One region of the Streptomyces sp. NPDC104096 genome, then DNA from elsewhere that is predicted to be linked to it. Evidence: predicted binding sites of a transcription regulator. Region 1 holds the regulator's gene; each other region holds the start of a gene.
The links. The regulator HrcA, encoded in region 1, represses chaperone genes, less so after heat shock. The targets are predictions, from matches to a motif close to TTNGCACTCNGNNNNNCNGAGTGCNAA.
Positions count from the first base shown of each region.

Region 2: a site for HrcA is predicted at 2,068-2,094, ahead of groES (co-chaperone GroES). Genes of this name have one in related genera too.
Region 3: a site for HrcA is predicted at 3,459-3,485, ahead of groL (chaperonin GroEL). Genes of this name have one in related genera too.

Region 1 covers NZ_JBVJMD010000007.1:125,405-130,912, reverse strand. The annotation lists gene hemW (radical SAM family heme chaperone HemW) at 1-551, shown strand, start outside; gene ACZ60B_RS10785 (DUF3097 domain-containing protein) at 710-1,516, opposite strand; gene ACZ60B_RS10780 (MBL fold metallo-hydrolase) at 1,551-2,384, opposite strand; gene hrcA (heat-inducible transcriptional repressor HrcA) at 2,550-3,566, shown strand; gene dnaJ (molecular chaperone DnaJ) at 3,567-4,706, shown strand; gene ACZ60B_RS10765 (nitronate monooxygenase) at 4,903-5,508, shown strand, end outside.
Region 2 covers NZ_JBVJMD010000001.1:268,572-274,079, reverse strand. The annotation lists gene groL (chaperonin GroEL) at 1-1,478, opposite strand, end outside; gene groES (co-chaperone GroES) at 1,614-1,922, opposite strand; gene ACZ60B_RS01370 (polysaccharide deacetylase family protein) at 2,264-3,073, opposite strand; gene ACZ60B_RS01365 (polysaccharide deacetylase family protein) at 3,070-4,065, opposite strand; gene ACZ60B_RS01360 (THUMP-like domain-containing protein) at 4,156-5,325, shown strand; gene ACZ60B_RS01355 (RNA polymerase sigma factor) at 5,433-5,508, opposite strand, start outside.
Region 3 covers NZ_JBVJMD010000021.1:111,968-117,475, reverse strand. The annotation lists gene ACZ60B_RS22380 (metallophosphoesterase family protein) at 1-213, opposite strand, end outside; gene ACZ60B_RS22375 (NADH:flavin oxidoreductase) at 275-1,402, opposite strand; gene groL (chaperonin GroEL) at 1,675-3,297, opposite strand; gene ACZ60B_RS22365 (cold-shock protein) at 3,635-3,841, opposite strand; gene ACZ60B_RS22360 (MoaD/ThiS family protein) at 4,272-4,547, opposite strand; gene thrC (threonine synthase) at 4,544-5,508, opposite strand, start outside.

The sequences.
Region 1 (5,508 bases):
TGATCGTCGAGGAGGGCACGCAGCTCGCCCGCAGGATCCGGCGCGGCGAGGTGCCGATGACGGACGACGACGTCCACGCGGACCGCTACCTGATCGCCGAGGAGACGCTGTCGGCGGCGGGCTTCGACTGGTACGAGGTCTCCAACTGGGCGACCTCGCAGGCGGCCCGCTGCCTGCACAACGAGCTGTACTGGCGCGGCGCCGACTGGTGGGGCGCCGGGCCGGGGGCGCACTCGCACGTGGGCGGGGTGCGCTGGTGGAACGTCAAGCACCCGGGGGCGTACGCGGCGGCGCTGGCGTCCGGCCGCTCGCCGGGAGCCGGACGCGAGGTCCTGGCGGACGAGGACCGGCGGGTGGAGCGGATCCTGCTGGAGCTCCGGCTGCGGGAGGGGGTGCCGCTGGGGCTTCTGAAGGAGGAGGGGCTCAAGGCGTCGCGCCGGGCGCTGTCGGACGGGCTGCTGGCGCGGGAGGCGTACGACGACGGGCGGGCCGTGCTGACGCTGCGGGGGCGGTTGCTGGCGGACGCGGTGGTGCGGGACCTGGTGGACTGAAGGGCCACCCCCGCGACGGCGGGGGGGGGGGCACGAGCCGCCCGGCCCGGTGGACGGAACCGATCGGCGGACCGCCTCCGCGCGGGCGGAGAGCGGTCCACCGGTCCCGGCGGATCAGCGGCTCGGCACGCTTTCGGGGCACGGTCACGTGGTCGACCTCAGGGCACGGTCACGTGGTCGATGAGACGCTCGACACATCCCAGCAGCTCGGGTTCCAGGTCCTTGTAGGAGCCCACGCGCGCGAGGATCGCCTGCCACACCGCGCCCGTGTTGTCCGCGGGCCAGCCCAGGGCCCGGCACACGCCCGTCTTCCAGTCCTGGCCGCGCGGGACCCGCGGCCACGCCGGGATGCCCAGGGACGACGGTTTCACCGCCTCCCAGACGTCGATGTACGGGTGCCCCACCACCAGGGCGTGCTCGCTCGTCACCGACGCGGCGATCCGGGACTCCTTGGAGCCCGGCACCAGATGGTCCACCAGGACGCCGAGGCGGGCGTCCGGGCCGGGGGAGAAGTCGGCGACGATCGCCGGCAGGTCGTCGACCCCCTCCAGGTACTCCACGACCACGCCCTCGATGCGCAGGTCGTCGCCCCACACCTTCTCGACCAGCTCGGCGTCGTGCCGGCCCTCCACGTAGATCCGCCCGGCGCGGGCCACCCGGGCGCGTGCGCCGGGCACGGCGACCGAGCCGGACGCCGTACGGGCGGGCCGTGCCGGGCCGCCCGCGGACGGCCGGACCAGCGTCACCACGGCGCCCTCCAGGAGGAAGCCCCGCGGCTCCAGCGGGAACACCCGGTGCTTGCCGAACCGGTCCTCCAGCGTCACCGTGCCCGCCTCGCAGCGGATCACCGCGCCGCAGAACCCGGTTCCCGGCTCCTCGACCACGAGACCGGGTTCGGCGGGGACCTCCGGTACGGGTCCGGTCTTCTTCCACGGCGGCGTCAGGTCGGGCGAGTACGAGCGCATTCGGACGACGATAGGAGAACCCGTCGGCCCGGTCTCACGACACGCCGAAGCGCCGCGCCAGCGCGTCCCGCTGGGCGCGGACGAAGCGCGCGTCCACCACCGCTCCGTGACCGGGCACGTACGACGCGTCCTCGCCGCCCAGTTCCAGCAGCCGGTCCAGGGCGGCGGGCCAGCGCGACGGCACGGCGTCGGGCCCGGCCTGGGGTTCGCCGGACTCCTCGACCAGGTCGCCGCAGAACACCACCACCGGGTCGGCCGCCACCACCACCGCGAGGTCCCGGGCGGTGTGCCCGGGGCCCACGTCCACCAGCCGGATCCGCGGGCCGCCGGCCGGCTCCAGGGCCAGGGTGCCGCGCACGGCCCGGTGGGGGCGCACGAGGGCGTCGGCGGCCTCCTCCGCGGCCCGGCGGTCGAGGCCGTTGCGCACCGCGTCCGCACACATCCCGGCGCGGTCCGCCCCGAAGAAGTCCCCGCCCCCGCCCCCGTCCCCGACTCCGCCTCCGGGCCGGTCCTCGCGCCCGCGCCCGTCCCCGCGCTCGTTCCCGCCCCCGTCGCCCGGGGTGACCGCCCCGGGCGGCGCGCCTTCTCCGGCCGCCACCAGTACGGTCGCGCCCGCGAACGCCGCCGCCCCGAAGACATGGTCGAAGTGGGGGTGGGTGAGGGCGAGCAGACGCACCCGGCAGCCGGCGATCGCCTCCGCCTGCCCGCGCAGCCGGGCGCCCTCCGCCAGGCTCGACCCGGCGTCGATCAACAGTGCGGATCCGGCCCCCACGACCAGCCCCACCGTGCAGTCCCACACCGGCAGCCGGCACCGCCCGACCCCCTCCGCCAACCGCTCCCACCCCAGCTCTTCCCAAGTCACCGACATGCCGCGACGCTATCGGTGGAAGCGGGCCCGGCACGACGTCGCAGGCCCAGCCTTGCCCGGGGTGTACCCCACGGCCGTACACTGACCCGGGGACCGTTGGCACTCGCGCGCGCAGAGTGCCAGGCGGCAGGCATCAGGGGACGACAGTCTGGAGGTGTGCGCGAGATGCTGAGCGAACGCAGGCTTCAGGTGCTGCGCGCCATCGTCCAGGACTACGTCGGCACCGAGGAGCCGGTGGGCTCCAAGGCGCTGACCGAGCGGCACAACCTCGGCGTGTCCCCGGCGACGGTGCGCAACGACATGGCGGCCCTGGAGGACGAGGGGTTCATCGCCCAGCCGCACACCAGTGCGGGGCGGATCCCCACCGACAAGGGCTACCGGCTGTTCGTCGACAAGCTCGCGGGCGTCAAACCGATGACGGCACCCGAGCGGCGCGCGATCCAGAGCTTCCTCGACGGGGCCGTGGACCTCGACGACGTGGTGGCCCGTACCGTGCGGCTGCTCGCGCAGCTGACCCGGCAGGTCGCCGTCGTGCAGTACCCGTCGCTGACCCGGTCGACCGTGCGGCACGTGGAGCTGCTGTCGCTGGCGCCCGCGCGGGTGATGCTGGTGCTGATCACCGACACCGGCCGGGTCGAGCAGCGCGTGGTCGACTGCGCGGCGCCGTTCGGCGAGACCTCCCTGGCGGATCTGCGGGCACGGCTGAACAGCCGGGTCGCGGGCCGCCGGTTCGCGGACGTGCCGCGGCTCGTGGAGGATCTGCCGGAGGCGTTCGAGGCGGACGACCGCGGCACGGTCTCGACGGTGCTCTCCACCCTGCTGGAGACGCTCGTCGAGGAGAACGAGGAGCGGCTGATGATCGGCGGCACCGCCAATCTGACCCGCTTCGGACATGACTTCCCTCTCACGATCCGCCCGGTCCTCGAGGCGCTGGAGGAGCACGTCGTGCTGCTCAAGTTGCTTGGTGAGGCCGGTGATTCGGGCATGACGGTGCGGATCGGTCATGAGAACGCCTATGAGGGACTCAACTCCACTTCGGTGGTCTCGGTCGGCTACGGTTCGGGCAACGAGGCGGTCGCCAAGCTCGGTGTGGTCGGACCGACTCGTATGGATTACCCGGGAACGATGGGAGCGGTACGCGCAGTGGCACGGTACGTCGGACAGATCCTGGCGGAGTCCTGAGTGGCCACGGACTACTACGCCGTTCTCGGCGTGCGCCGCGACGCGTCGCAGGAAGAGATCAAGAAGGCCTTCCGGCGGCTCGCGCGCGAGCTGCATCCGGACGTGAACCCGGATCCGAAGACCCAGGAGCGGTTCAAGGAGATCAACGCCGCTTACGAGGTGCTGTCGGACCCGCAGAAGAAGCAGGTCTACGACCTCGGCGGCGACCCGCTCTCGCAGTCCGGCGGAGCCGGTGCCGCGGGCGGCTTCGGCGCGGGCGGCTTCGGCAACTTCTCCGACATCATGGACGCGTTCTTCGGCACGGCGTCGCAGCGCGGTCCGCGCTCGCGCACCCGCCGGGGCCAGGACGCCATGATCCGGCTGGAGATCGAGCTGGACGAGGCGGCCTTCGGCACCACGAAGGACATCCAGGTCGACACGGCGATCGTCTGCACCACCTGCAACGGTGAGGGCGCGGCGCCGGGCACGACCCCCCAGACCTGCGACATGTGCCGCGGTCGCGGTGAGGTCTCGCAGGTCACGCGGTCCTTCCTCGGCCAGGTCATGACGTCCCGGCCCTGCCCCCAGTGCCAGGGCTTCGGAACCGTCGTGCTCAACCCGTGCCACGAGTGCGCGGGCGACGGCCGGGTGCGCTCCCGCCGGACGCTGACGGTGAAGATCCCGGCCGGTGTCGACAACGGAACGCGGATCCAGCTGGCCGGCGAGGGCGAGGTCGGTCCCGGCGGCGGTCCGGCCGGTGACCTCTACGTCGAGATCCACGAGCTGCCGCACTCCACCTTCCAGCGGCGCGGCGACGACCTGCACTGCACGGTCACGATCCCGATGACGGCGGCGGCCCTCGGCACGAAGGTGCCGCTGGAGACGCTGGACGGCATGGAGGAGGTCGACATCCGGCCCGGCACCCAGTCCGGCCAGTCGATCCCGCTGCACGGCCGTGGCGTCACCCACCTGCGCGGCGGCGGCCGGGGCGACCTCATCGTGCATGTCGAGGTCCAGACCCCGAACAAGCTCGACCCCGAGCAGGAGCGCCTGCTGCGCGAACTGGCCAAGCTGCGCGGCGAGGAGCGTCCGACGGGGCAGTTCCAGCCGGGTCAGCAGGGGCTGTTCTCGCGGCTGAAGGACGCGTTCAACGGCCGCTGAGCCGAGCGGACGAGGACATGAAGGGCCCGGGGGCAGCCGCCCCCGGGCCCTTCGTCCGTGCCGCGCGTCCGCTCCCGGTCGCGGCCCGTGCCGCGCGTCCGCTCCCGGTCGCGGCCCGTGCCGCGCGTCCGCTCCCGCGCGCGGCCCGCGCCCGGCCCGATTCGGACTTGTTCGAGGGACGTGACAACATGCCGACATGTCCTCCGCACTGACCGATCTCTGCGCGCATCCGATCGTGCAGGCCCCCATGGCGGGCGGTGTCTCCGTGCCGAAGCTCGCCGCCGCCGTCTGCGAGGCGGGCGGTCTCGGCTTCCTGGCCGCCGGGTACAAGACGGCCGACGGCATGTACCAGGAGATCAAACAGCTGCGGAGCCTGACGGCCCGCCCCTTCGGCGTGAACGTGTTCATGCCGCAGCCGGAATACGCGGAGACCGGCGCCGTCGAGGTGTACGCGCACCAGCTGGCCGGCGAGGCCGCCTGGTACGACGCGGAGCTCGGCGACCCGGACAGCGGGCGCGACGACGGCTACGAAGCCAAGCTCGCGGTGCTGCTGGCGAACCCGGTGCCCGTGGTGTCGTTCCACTTCGGGGTGCCGGGCCGGGACACGCTGGACGCCCTGCGCCGGGTCGGCACCCGCACGCTGGTCACCGCGACCACCGTCGAGGAGGCCCTCGCCGTGGAGCGGGCGGGCGCCGACGCGGTGATCGTGCAGGGCGTGGAGGCGGGCGGACACCAGGGCACCCACCGCGACCTCCAGGAGAACGACGGCTGCGGCATCGGACTGCTCGCCCTGCTCGCGCAG
Region 2 (5,508 bases), on a different contig from region 1:
ACGCCGGCCTTGACCAGGTCGCCGTACTCACCGGTGGCGGCGTTGAAGCCCTGGCCCTTGTCGAGGTCGGCGACCTTGGAGGTGATGACGTAGCCCTCCAGGCCGGCGTTCTCGGCGATCCAGCGCAGGGGCTCGACGACCGCGCGGCGGACCACGGCGACACCGGTGGCCTCGTCGCCGGTCTTGTCGAGGTTGCCCTCCAGGACCTTGGCGGCGTGGACCAGCGCGGAGCCACCACCGGAGACGATGCCCTCCTCGACCGCGGCGCGGGTCGCGGAGATGGCGTCCTCCAGACGGTGCTTCTTCTCCTTCAGCTCCACCTCGGTGGCGGCGCCGACCTTGATCACGCACACGCCGCCGGCCAGCTTCGCGAGGCGCTCCTGGAGCTTCTCGCGGTCCCAGTCGGAGTCGGTGTTCTCGATCTCGGCCTTGATCTGGTTGACCCGGCCGTGGACGTCCTCGGTCTTGCCGGCACCGTCGACGATCGTGGTGTCGTCCTTGGTGACGGTGACGCGGCGGGCCGAGCCCAGCACGTCGATGCCGGCCTGGTCGAGCTTGAGGCCGACCTCCTCGGAGATGACCGTGGCGCCGGTGAGGATCGCCATGTCCTCCAGCATCGCCTTGCGGCGGTCACCGAAGCCGGGCGCCTTGATGGCGACGGCGTTGAACGTGCCGCGGATCTTGTTGACGACCAGGGTCGACAGGGCCTCGCCCTCGACGTCCTCGGCGATGATCAGCAGCGGCTTCGAGGAGTTGGTCTGGATGACCTTCTCCAGCAGCGGCAGCAGGTCCTGGATGGAGGAGATCTTGCCCTGGTTGATGAGGATGTACGGGTCCTCCAGGACGGCCTCCATGCGCTCCTGGTCCGTCACGAAGTACGGCGACAGGTAGCCCTTGTCGAAGGCCATGCCCTCGGTGAAGTCCAGCTCCAGACCGAAGGTGTTGGACTCCTCGACGGTGATGACACCGTCCTTGCCGACCTTGTCCATCGCCTCGGCGATGAGCTCGCCGACCTGCTGGTCCTGGGCGGACAGCGCGGCCACGGCGGCGATGTCGGACTTCTCGTCGATCGGGCGGGCCGAGGCGAGCAGGTCCTCGGAGACGGCCTTGACCGCGGCGTCGATGCCCTTCTTCAGGGCGGCCGGGGAGGCGCCGGCGGCGACGTTCTTGAGGCCCTCGCGCACGAGCGCCTGGGCGAGCACCGTGGCGGTGGTGGTGCCGTCACCCGCGACGTCGTTCGTCTTGGTGGCGACCTCCTTCACCAGCTGGGCGCCGAGGTTCTCGTACGGGTCCTCGATCTCCACCTCGCGGGCGATGGTCACGCCGTCGTTGGTGATGGTCGGGGCGCCGAACTTCTTGTCGATGACGACGTTGCGGCCCTTGGGGCCGATCGTCACCTTGACCGTGTCGGCAAGCTTGTTGACGCCGCGCTCGAGGGCGCGACGGGCGTCCTCGTCGAACTTCAGGATCTTCGCCATGGGAGCGTTTGCCCTCTCGGAAATCTCGAGGTGAATCAGGATGAACGACTGCGCCCCCGACGCCCGGCTGATTAATGGTCGCGGGGGCCAGGGGCGCAGTTCAAGAACAAAGTGCTTCGCGAGGAAGCGAGGTGACTACTTCTCGATGATCGCGAGGACGTCGCGAGCCGAGAGGACGAGGTACTCCTCGCCGTTGTACTTCACCTCGGTGCCGCCGTACTTGCTGTACAGCACGATGTCGCCGGTCTTGACGTCGAGCGGCAGGCGCTCGCCGTTCTCGAAGCGGCCCGGGCCCACGGCCAGGACGACGCCCTCCTGGGGCTTCTCCTTGGCAGTGTCCGGGATGACCAGGCCAGAGGCCGTGGTCTGCTCGGCGTCCAGCGGCTGGACCACAATGCGGTCCTCGAGCGGCTTGATGGCAACCTTGGAGCTGGTGGTCGTCACGATCCGACCTCCCCCTTCGGAGATCTCACGGGGTTAACTGTCTGAGGTGGCGACCAGGTGGATCCGTCGTCGCGGGTGCCGGACCTGCCCGTCGCGTGTTGGCACTCTCCAGTGGGGAGTGCCAGAGCCGAGACTATGACCGCGATTAGCACTCGGTCAAGCGGAGTGCCAATTGCGGACGGCGCGGCGCGGTTTTTCGCGTCCGGCCGACGGCTGTCCGGGGCTCGGCGGGCGGCGGCGCGGGGCTCGATGGGCGGCGGCGCAGGGCCCGATGGGGGTGCCGTTCGCCGCGCGGAACACGGTTCGCGCGCGCCGGCAGAGCCGACGGGCCGGTGGCCGGGCTACAGGTAGTCCTCCAGCCGAGCCACCGTCAGTCCCTGTTCCTGGATCCGGCGCAGCAGATGGGTGGTGCGCCTTCTGAGGCTCGGGGCCTGGGTCTCGTCCGGGCTGATGGCCACGATGTCGCCGGGGAGCAGTCGGTGCGGACCCCGGGCGTACCTCAGGCCGACCGCGCCCATCGACACCCGCCACAACACCACCGTCGAGATACCGCACCCGGCGGCGGCCCGCAGGGTGGCGTGGTCGTACGACCCGTAGGGCGGCCTGAACAGTCGCGGACGCAGGCCGAAGCGGGTCCTGAGCTTCTCCTGCTGCCCGCAGATCTCCGCGCGCTGGCCGACGTAGGGCAGTCCGCGCAGGGAGGGGTGGTCGAGGGTGTGGTTCTGGAGGCTCGCGCCGACCGAGCGCAGCCGGGCGAAGTGTCCGTACCCCGGTCCGGCGACGCTGTCGGTGAGGAACATGCTGACCGGGAGCCGCAGTTCACGGACCATGTCGACGAAGCGCGGGTCGCGTTCGGCGCCGTCGTCGTAGGTGAGGAAGACGACCCGGTCGTGGGTCCTGACCCGGTGGACCACCTCGGGCAGGCCCGATGCGGTGGCGGTGAGCGGCCGGGCCGCCCGCCGGGGGGCCGGGGCCAGCGGGGCCGAGAGCCCCCAATGACGGTACGTCTGTGGGACGGCCGGGCCGTGCGGCCGTACCCGCTGGGCCGCCTTCTTGCCCAGCCGTTCGATCGGGTCGACGGACTGGGCGCAGCCGGTGAGCAGCAGCACCGCCGACGCCAGCACTCCCGCGGTCAGTGCCCGCAGCCTCACAGGTAGTCCTCCAGGCGGGCCACCGCGTACCCCTCGTCGGTCACCTTCTTCAGGAACCGGCGGACCATGTCGGGCATGGTGCCCTGCCAGTCGGAGCGGCCCCGGAAGTGGCTCAGGACGATGTCGCCGGGGTGCAGGTCCTGGTCCCACTCGCGGTACTCCCAGTGGTCGACGAAGACCTCCTCGTCCCAGATCGGGGCGTACTTGATGCCGCAGGCCTTCGCGGCGACCAGGGTGTCCCGGTTGTAGTTGCCGTAGGGCGGGCGGAAGACGGTCGGGCGCCTGCCGTACTGACGCTCGATCACGTCCTGCATGCCGCAGATCTCCTGCTTCTGCCGCTCGTACGACAGTCCGGGGAGGTAGGGGTGGTGCAGGGTGTGGTTGTTCAGGACCACCCCGTTGCGCTGCATCTTCCCGAAGTAGCCGTAGTCGTCCTTGATCAGGTAGTCGCTGAGGAAGGCGGTGTACGGGATCTTCAGCTCGCTCATCATGCGCAGGAACGCCGGGTCCTTCTCGGCGCCGTCGTCGATGGTGAGGAAGAGGATCTTCTTCTTGGTGGGGATCGTGGTGAAGACCGGGGGCAGGTTCCGCTCCTCCTGGCCGTCGACCTCGAAACCGGCGCGTGCGGTGATCCGCGGCTTCCTCGCGGGTGGCGCCGGGGCCGTCAGCGGGACCCGGGCCAGGCCCCAGCGCCGGGCCGCGGCCACCCGCGCCGCGTACTCGGCGCGCAGCCGGCCCGCGTAGGCGTCGAGGGCGCGGGCCGGGGGTGCCTGAAGCAGCGGCTGTCCGGGGGCCGGGCGCACCTGGGCGGACTCGCCGCCCTGGACACAGCCCGAGGCGACGGCGGCGACGGCGAGCGCGGCGACACCGCCGCGGATCCGGGAGGCCCGGCAGGCGCGGGAGATCCGGCAGGCGCGGGAGATCCGAGAGATCCGGGAGCTTTTCGAAGTCCGAACAAAACCATTTTTTTCAGCTTGTACGACTACTCGCATGTTGCTGGATCCTCCCAGCCCACGGCAGCCGACCGGCCCCGACACCGCCACCGGAGGCGCGCCGTCCACCGACTGGCCCACAATGAGCCGGTGAACGACCTGCACGCCCTCCTCACGCCCGAAGGCCGCGCCCTCCTCCACGAGGTCCGCGACACCGCCCCGGCCGACGAACTCGCCGTCGCCACCCGGCTCCGCCGCGAGCACCCCGCCGACCTGGTGTCGGCGGCGCTCGGCCAGGCACGGCTGCGGCAGCGGGCGGCGGCGAAGTTCCCGGCCGAGGATGCGCGGCGGATGTTCTTCACGCCCAACGGGGTGGAGCAGTCCACCCGGGCGACGGTGGCCGGCTACCGCGCGCGGCGGTTCGAGGAACTCGGCGTGACCTCGGTCGCGGACCTGTGCTGCGGCATCGGCGGCGACGCGATCGCGCTCGCCCGCGCCGGCATCCGGGTCCTGGCCGTGGACCGCGACCCGACGACGGCGGCCGTGGCGCGCGCGAACGCCGACGCGCTGGGGCTCGCCGATCTGATCGAGGTGCGCGAGGCGGACGTCACGGAGGTGGACGTGTCGTCGTACGACGCCGTCTTCGTGGACCCGGCGCGCCGGGGCGGACGCGGCCGCATCTTCGATCCGGAGGCGTACTCGCCGCCGCTGTCCTGGGCGGTGCGGACGGCCCTGGCGGCGCCGCGCGCCGCGCTGAAGGTCGCGCCCGGCATTCCGCACGAGGCGGTGCCCGCCGAGGCGGAGGCCGAGTGGATCTCGGACGGCGGGGACGTGAAGGAGGCGGTGCTGTGGTTCGGGACGAGCCCGGGCGCGGTGCGCTCCACCCTGCTGCCCGGCCCGCGCACCCTGCTCTCACGCGGCCTGCCCGACCCCGAGGTCCGTTCCGTCGGACGCTACTTGTACGAGCCCGACGGCGCCGTCATCCGTGCCCATCTGGTGGCCGAGGTGGCCGAGGAGGTCGGCGGCGGCCTCGTCGACGAGACGATCGCGTACGTGACGTCGGACGAACTGCGCCCGACCGTCTACGCCTCGGCGTACGAGATCACCGACCAGCTCCACTTCAGCGTCAAGCGGCTGAAGGCGCTGCTGCGGGAGCGGGAGGTCGGGGTGCTGACCGTCAAGAAGCGCGGGTCGGCGGTGGAGCCGGAGGAGCTGAGGCGCAAGGTCAAGCCGCAGGGGCCGAACGCGGCGACGGTGTTCCTCACCCGGGTGGCGGGGGCGCCGACGATGCTGATCGGCCGTCCGGCCGGGGAGGCCTGAGCGCCCGCCGCCGGAACCCGGGGCGCCGCCCGCGCCGCCCGCGGGCCGGTCGCGCGGTTCCCCGCGGCCCTTCAGGACTCGGTTCAGGACTCGGCTCAGGACTCGGCTCAGGACTCCGTCCGGCGTAGCAGCAGTTCCCGTTCGCGTTGGTTGCGGGCCAGGGCGGCCGCCCTGGCGAACTCC
Region 3 (5,508 bases), on a different contig from region 1:
CCGCGCGAACGCGCCCACGGCCTCCCGGACGGTCGTGTACGCCTCCACCGCGCCGTCGTTCGCCAGGTCGCCGGTGACGACGACCGCGTCGATGTCGCGCTGACCGGCCAGTTCGGCCAGCATCAGCCGCAGGGACCCGGTGGCGTCCACGCCGTGCCGGTTGGGCTCGTCGGTCCGCTCCAGATGGGTGTCGGACAGATGCAGGATCCTCATCCGCCGCACGCTAACGGGAGTCGGGACCCGCGGCCAGAGTGCGTCCGCGGGCCCCGGCGGTTCAGCTGAGGGACTTCAGCGCGGCCGCGTCGTACGGCTTCAGCTCGTCGAAGCGGTCGGCCAGCACCTTCGCCGCCCACTGCGGGTCCTGGAGCAGCGCGCGGCCGACGGCCACCAGGTCGAACTCGTCGCGCTCGAAGCGGTCGAGGAGGTTGTCGATGCCGAGCACCGGGGAACCCTCGCCGACGAACGCGTTGATGAAGTCGCCGTCGAGGCCGACCGAGCCGACGGTGATGGCGGGCCTGCCGGTGAGCTTCTTGGTCCAGCCGGCCAGGTTGAGGTCGGAGCCGTCGAACTCCGGGAGCCAGTAGCGGCGGGTGGAGGCGTGGAAGGCGTCGACGCCGGCCGCGGCGAGCGGGGCCAGGAGCGTCTCCAGCTCCTGCGGGGTCCCCGCGAGCCGGGCGTCGTACTGCTGCTGCTTCCACTGCGAGTAGCGGAAGATGACGGGGAACCGGGGCGAGACCGCCGCGCGCACCGCGGCGACGATCTCCGCGGCGAACTTCGTCCGGGCCACCGGGTCGCCGCCGTAGGCGTCGGTGCGGCGGTTGGTGCCCGCCCACAGGAACTGGTCGATCAGATAGCCGTGCGCGCCGTGCAGTTCGACCCCGTCGAAGCCGATGCGCTCGGCCTCGGCCGCCGCCTTGGCGAACGCCTCGACGACGTCGTCCAGGTCCTGCTGGGTCATGGCCCGGCCGGTGACCTCGGCGCCCTCCTTGTAGAGGCCGGAGGGGCCGACCGGCGGGGCGTCCGCGAACGGCGGCTGGCCCGCGCGGCGCACCATGCCGATGTGCCACAGCTGCGGCACGATCGTCCCGCCCGCCGCGTGCACGGCGTCGGTGACCTTCGCCCAGCCCGCCAGCTGCTCCTCGCCGTGGAACCGCGGCACCCGGTCGCTCTGCCCGGCCGAGTCGTGGCCGACGTACGTCCCCTCGGTGACGATCAGGCCGACGCCCGCGGCGGCGCGGCGGGCGTAGTAGGACACCACGTCCTCGCCCGGGACCCCGCCCGGGGAGAACTCGCGCGTCATCGGCGCCATCACGATGCGGTTGGGAACGGTGAGGCCGTTGATGTCGACGGGCCGGGACAGGATCTCGGCCGCACGGGAGACGGCGGACTCGGTGACGCTCACGTGGGGGGCTCCTCGCGAAGTGACGATAGACCGGACGGTATGTGCATACGCATATAACGCTTGCCTACCTCAACGGCACCGCGGCCCGAGCGCATTCCGCCTCCCGGCCCCCACCCCCTGTGATCCCGGCCACGCCGCGCACCGGCCGCCGGAGCGGGGACACCGGCCCGCCCGAGCGCGGGCCGGTCGGGGCGGGGAAAAGCCCGAGGGCGGTACCACCCGTCGCCGGGTGGTACCGCCCTCGGTGGGGACGCGGATCGACCAGGGGTCGATCAGAAGTCCATGTCACCGCCCGGCATGCCGCCGCCGGCCGGGGCCGCGGCCTTCTCCGGCTTGTCGGCGATGACGGCCTCGGTGGTGAGGAACAGCGCGGCGATGGAGGCGGCGTTCTGCAGGGCAGAGCGGGTCACCTTCGCCGGGTCGATGATGCCTTCGGCGATCATGTCGACGTACTCGCCGGTGGCCGCGTTCAGACCCCAGCCCACGGTCAGGTTGCGGACCTTCTCGACCACGACGCCGCCCTCGAGACCACCGTTGACGGCGATCTGCTTCAGCGGGGCCTCCAGGGCGAGCTTCACGGCGTTGGCGCCGGTCGCCTCGTCACCCGAGAGCTCGAGCTTCTCGAACACCGCGGAGGCCTGGAGCAGGGCCACGCCGCCACCGGCGACGATGCCCTCCTCGACGGCCGCCTTCGCGTTGCGGACGGCGTCCTCGATGCGGTGCTTGCGCTCCTTGAGCTCGACCTCGGTGGCGGCACCGGCCTTGATGACGGCCACGCCGCCGGCCAGCTTCGCCAGGCGCTCCTGGAGCTTCTCGCGGTCGTAGTCCGAGTCCGAGTTCTCGATCTCGGCGCGGATCTGGTTGACCCGGCCCTGGACCTGGTCGGCGGAGCCGGCCCCGTCCACGATCGTGGTCTCGTCCTTGGTGATGACGACCTTGCGGGCGCGGCCCAGGAGGTCCAGGGTCGCGTTCTCCAGCTTGAGGCCGACCTCCTCGGAGATCACCTCGCCGCCGGTGAGGATGGCGATGTCGTTCAGCATCGCCTTGCGGCGGTCACCGAAGCCCGGGGCCTTGACGGCGACGGACTTGAAGGTGCCGCGGATCTTGTTGACGACCAGGGTCGACAGGGCCTCGCCCTCGACGTCCTCGGCGATGATCAGCAGCGGCTTGCCCGACTGCATGACCTTCTCCAGGAGCGGGAGCAGGTCCTTGACGGAACCGATCTTGGAGTTCGCGATCAGGATGTACGGGTCGTCGAGCGACGCCTCCATACGCTCCATGTCGGTGGCGAAGTACGCCGAGATGTAGCCCTTGTCGAAGCGCATACCCTCGGTGAGCTCCAGCTCCAGACCGAAGGTCTGGGACTCCTCGACGGTGATGACGCCTTCCTTGCCGACCTTGTCCATCGCCTCGGCGATGAGCTCGCCGATCTGGGTGTCGGCGGCGGAGATGGAGGCCGTGGAAGCGATCTGCTCCTTGGTCTCGACATCCTTCGCCTGCTCGAGCAGGGCGCCGGAGACGGCCTCGACGGCCTTCTCGATGCCGCGCTTGAGGGCCATCGGGTTGGCACCCGCGGCGACGTTGCGCAGACCCTCGCGGACGAGCGCCTGGGCGAGGACGGTCGCGGTGGTCGTACCGTCACCGGCGACGTCGTCCGTCTTCTTGGCGACTTCCTTGACCAGCTCGGCGCCGATCTTCTCGTACGGGTCCTCGAGCTCGATCTCCTTGGCGATGGAGACACCATCGTTGGTGATCGTGGGGGCGCCCCACTTCTTCTCGAGGACGACGTTGCGGCCCTTGGGGCCGAGCGTCACCTTCACGGCGTCCGCGAGCTGGTTCATGCCGCGCTCGAGGCCGCGCCGTGCCTCCTCGTCGAACGCGATGATCTTGGCCATGTGAAGTGGTCCTCCCGGACTGGGGTGGATTGCTCCGGACCGTGCTGGCGCCCGCGACGGACGGCTCGCACGCCTCGTGGTTCCTTGCCCCACCCGGCCTGCGGGCCTCACCGACCCGATCCTTCGTTGTCACTCTCACCTTCAGAGTGCTAACGCAATGATTAGCACTCGCCCCTGCCGAGTGCAAGCGCCTCCGGTTGACGAGTGCGAGCGCCTCCGGGTGATCCGCAGGTCCCGGGCGGCGGCACCCGGACATGCCGAAGGGCTCGCACCCCATGGGGTGCGAGCCCTTCGACGAAGAACAGAAGAACGTCGCTGCAATAAGTCGGCGCGTGCTTCAGCCGGTCGCCAGGCGGACCATGTCCGCCTGCGGCCCCTTCTGACCCTGCGAGATCTCGAAATCGACCCGCTGGCCCTCTTCCAGGGTGCGGTACCCGTCCATCTGGATCGCGCTGTAGTGGACGAACACGTCCGCACCACCGTCGACCGCGATGAAGCCGTACCCCTTCTCCGCGTTGAACCACTTGACGGTGCCCTGAGCCATGCCTAACTCCCCTATTACTGGCCCTTGCACAGATCCGCACTTCGCGGATCCGGGTCAGACCTCACCCCCCATGGGACGGGGGCGTGCGCCGGAACGCGTCGACCGCGGCTGAATGTATCTGTCCAACTGCCGTCTGCAACAGGTCAATCGGACGAGAAATCCGGGCACGACGGACCTGCGGAACGCCTGCAATTCGCCGCATTTCAGGGCAAGTTGGGCCAGGCATAGGGAGCGAAAGGCGCAAAAGACCTGCCCACTTTGGCTACTTCTCGTCGCCCGTGCGGCAGGTGGTGAAGGTCGCAAACCCCGGAATCGGGAGCGGGTTCCCCAACTCTACCGCGCTCAATCACACAGAATTGCCCCCTCCGCTTCTCTCGCGGAGGGGGCAATTCGATGAACGCTCGGTAACCGAGGTTACCGAAGGTAATGATCAGCCTCCGGCGACCGCCGGAATGATGGAGACGCCGGCGCCGTCCGGGGTCGCCGTCTCAAGACCCTGCTCGAAGCGGACGTCGTCGTCGTTCACGTACACGTTGACGAACCGGCGCAGCTTGCCCTGGTCGTCCAGGACGCGGGCCGCGATGCCGGTGTGGTTCTTCTCCAGGTCGGAGATGACCTCGGCGAGGGTCGCGCCCTCGGCGCTCACCTCCGCGGCGCCGCCGGTGTAGGTGCGCAGGATGGTGGGGATGCGGACGTTGACGCTCATGATGCGAGGCCAGCCTCTCGGAAGGAGTCCAGGTTCGGGCGGATGGTGGCGGTCAGACCGGTGCCTGCCACCGCGTCGAGGGTCTTCAGGCCGTCACCGGTATTCAGCACGACGGTCGTCAGGCTCGGGTCGAGCAGGCCGCTCTCGATGAGCTTGCGGGTCACGCCCACCGTCACGCCGCCCGCCGTCTCGGCGAAGATCCCCTCGGTCCGCGCCAGCAGCTTGATCGCGTCCACGATCTGCTCGTCCGTCACGTCCTCCACGGCACCGCCCGTGCGGCGCGCGATGTCGAGGACGTACGGCCCGTCGGCCGGGTTGCCGATGGCGAGGGACTTGGCGATGGTGTTCGGCTTCTGGGGCCGTACGACGTCATGGCCGGCCTTGTAGGCCACGGACACCGGCGAGCAGCCCTCCGCCTGGGCGCCGAAGATCTTGTACGGCCGGTCCTCGACGAGGCCGAGCCTGATCAGCTCCTGGAGCCCCTTGTCGATCTTCGTGAGCTGGGAGCCCGAGGCGATCGGGACGACCAGCTGGTCGGGCAGCCGCCAGCCGAGCTGCTCGCAGATCTCGTACGCCAGGGTCTTGGAACCCTCCGCGTAGTACGGCCGCAGGTTGACGTTGACGAAGCCCCAGCCCTCGCCCGCCGGGTCGCCGATCAGCTCGGAGCAGAAACGGTTCACGTCGTCGTAGTTGCCCTCGATGCCGACGAGTTCACCGCCGTAGATCGCGGCCATGACGACCTTGCCCTGCTCCAGGTCGTGCGGGATGAACACACAGGAGCGCAGACCGGCGCGGGCGGCGGCGGCGCCGACGGCACCGGCCAGGTTGCCGGTGGAGGAGCAGGACAGGGTGGTGAAGCCGAAGGCGCGCGCGGCCTCCAGGGCCTGGGCGACGACCCGGTCCTTGAAGGAGTGCGTCGGGTTGCCGGAGTCGTCCTTGACGTACAGCCCGCCGGTGACAC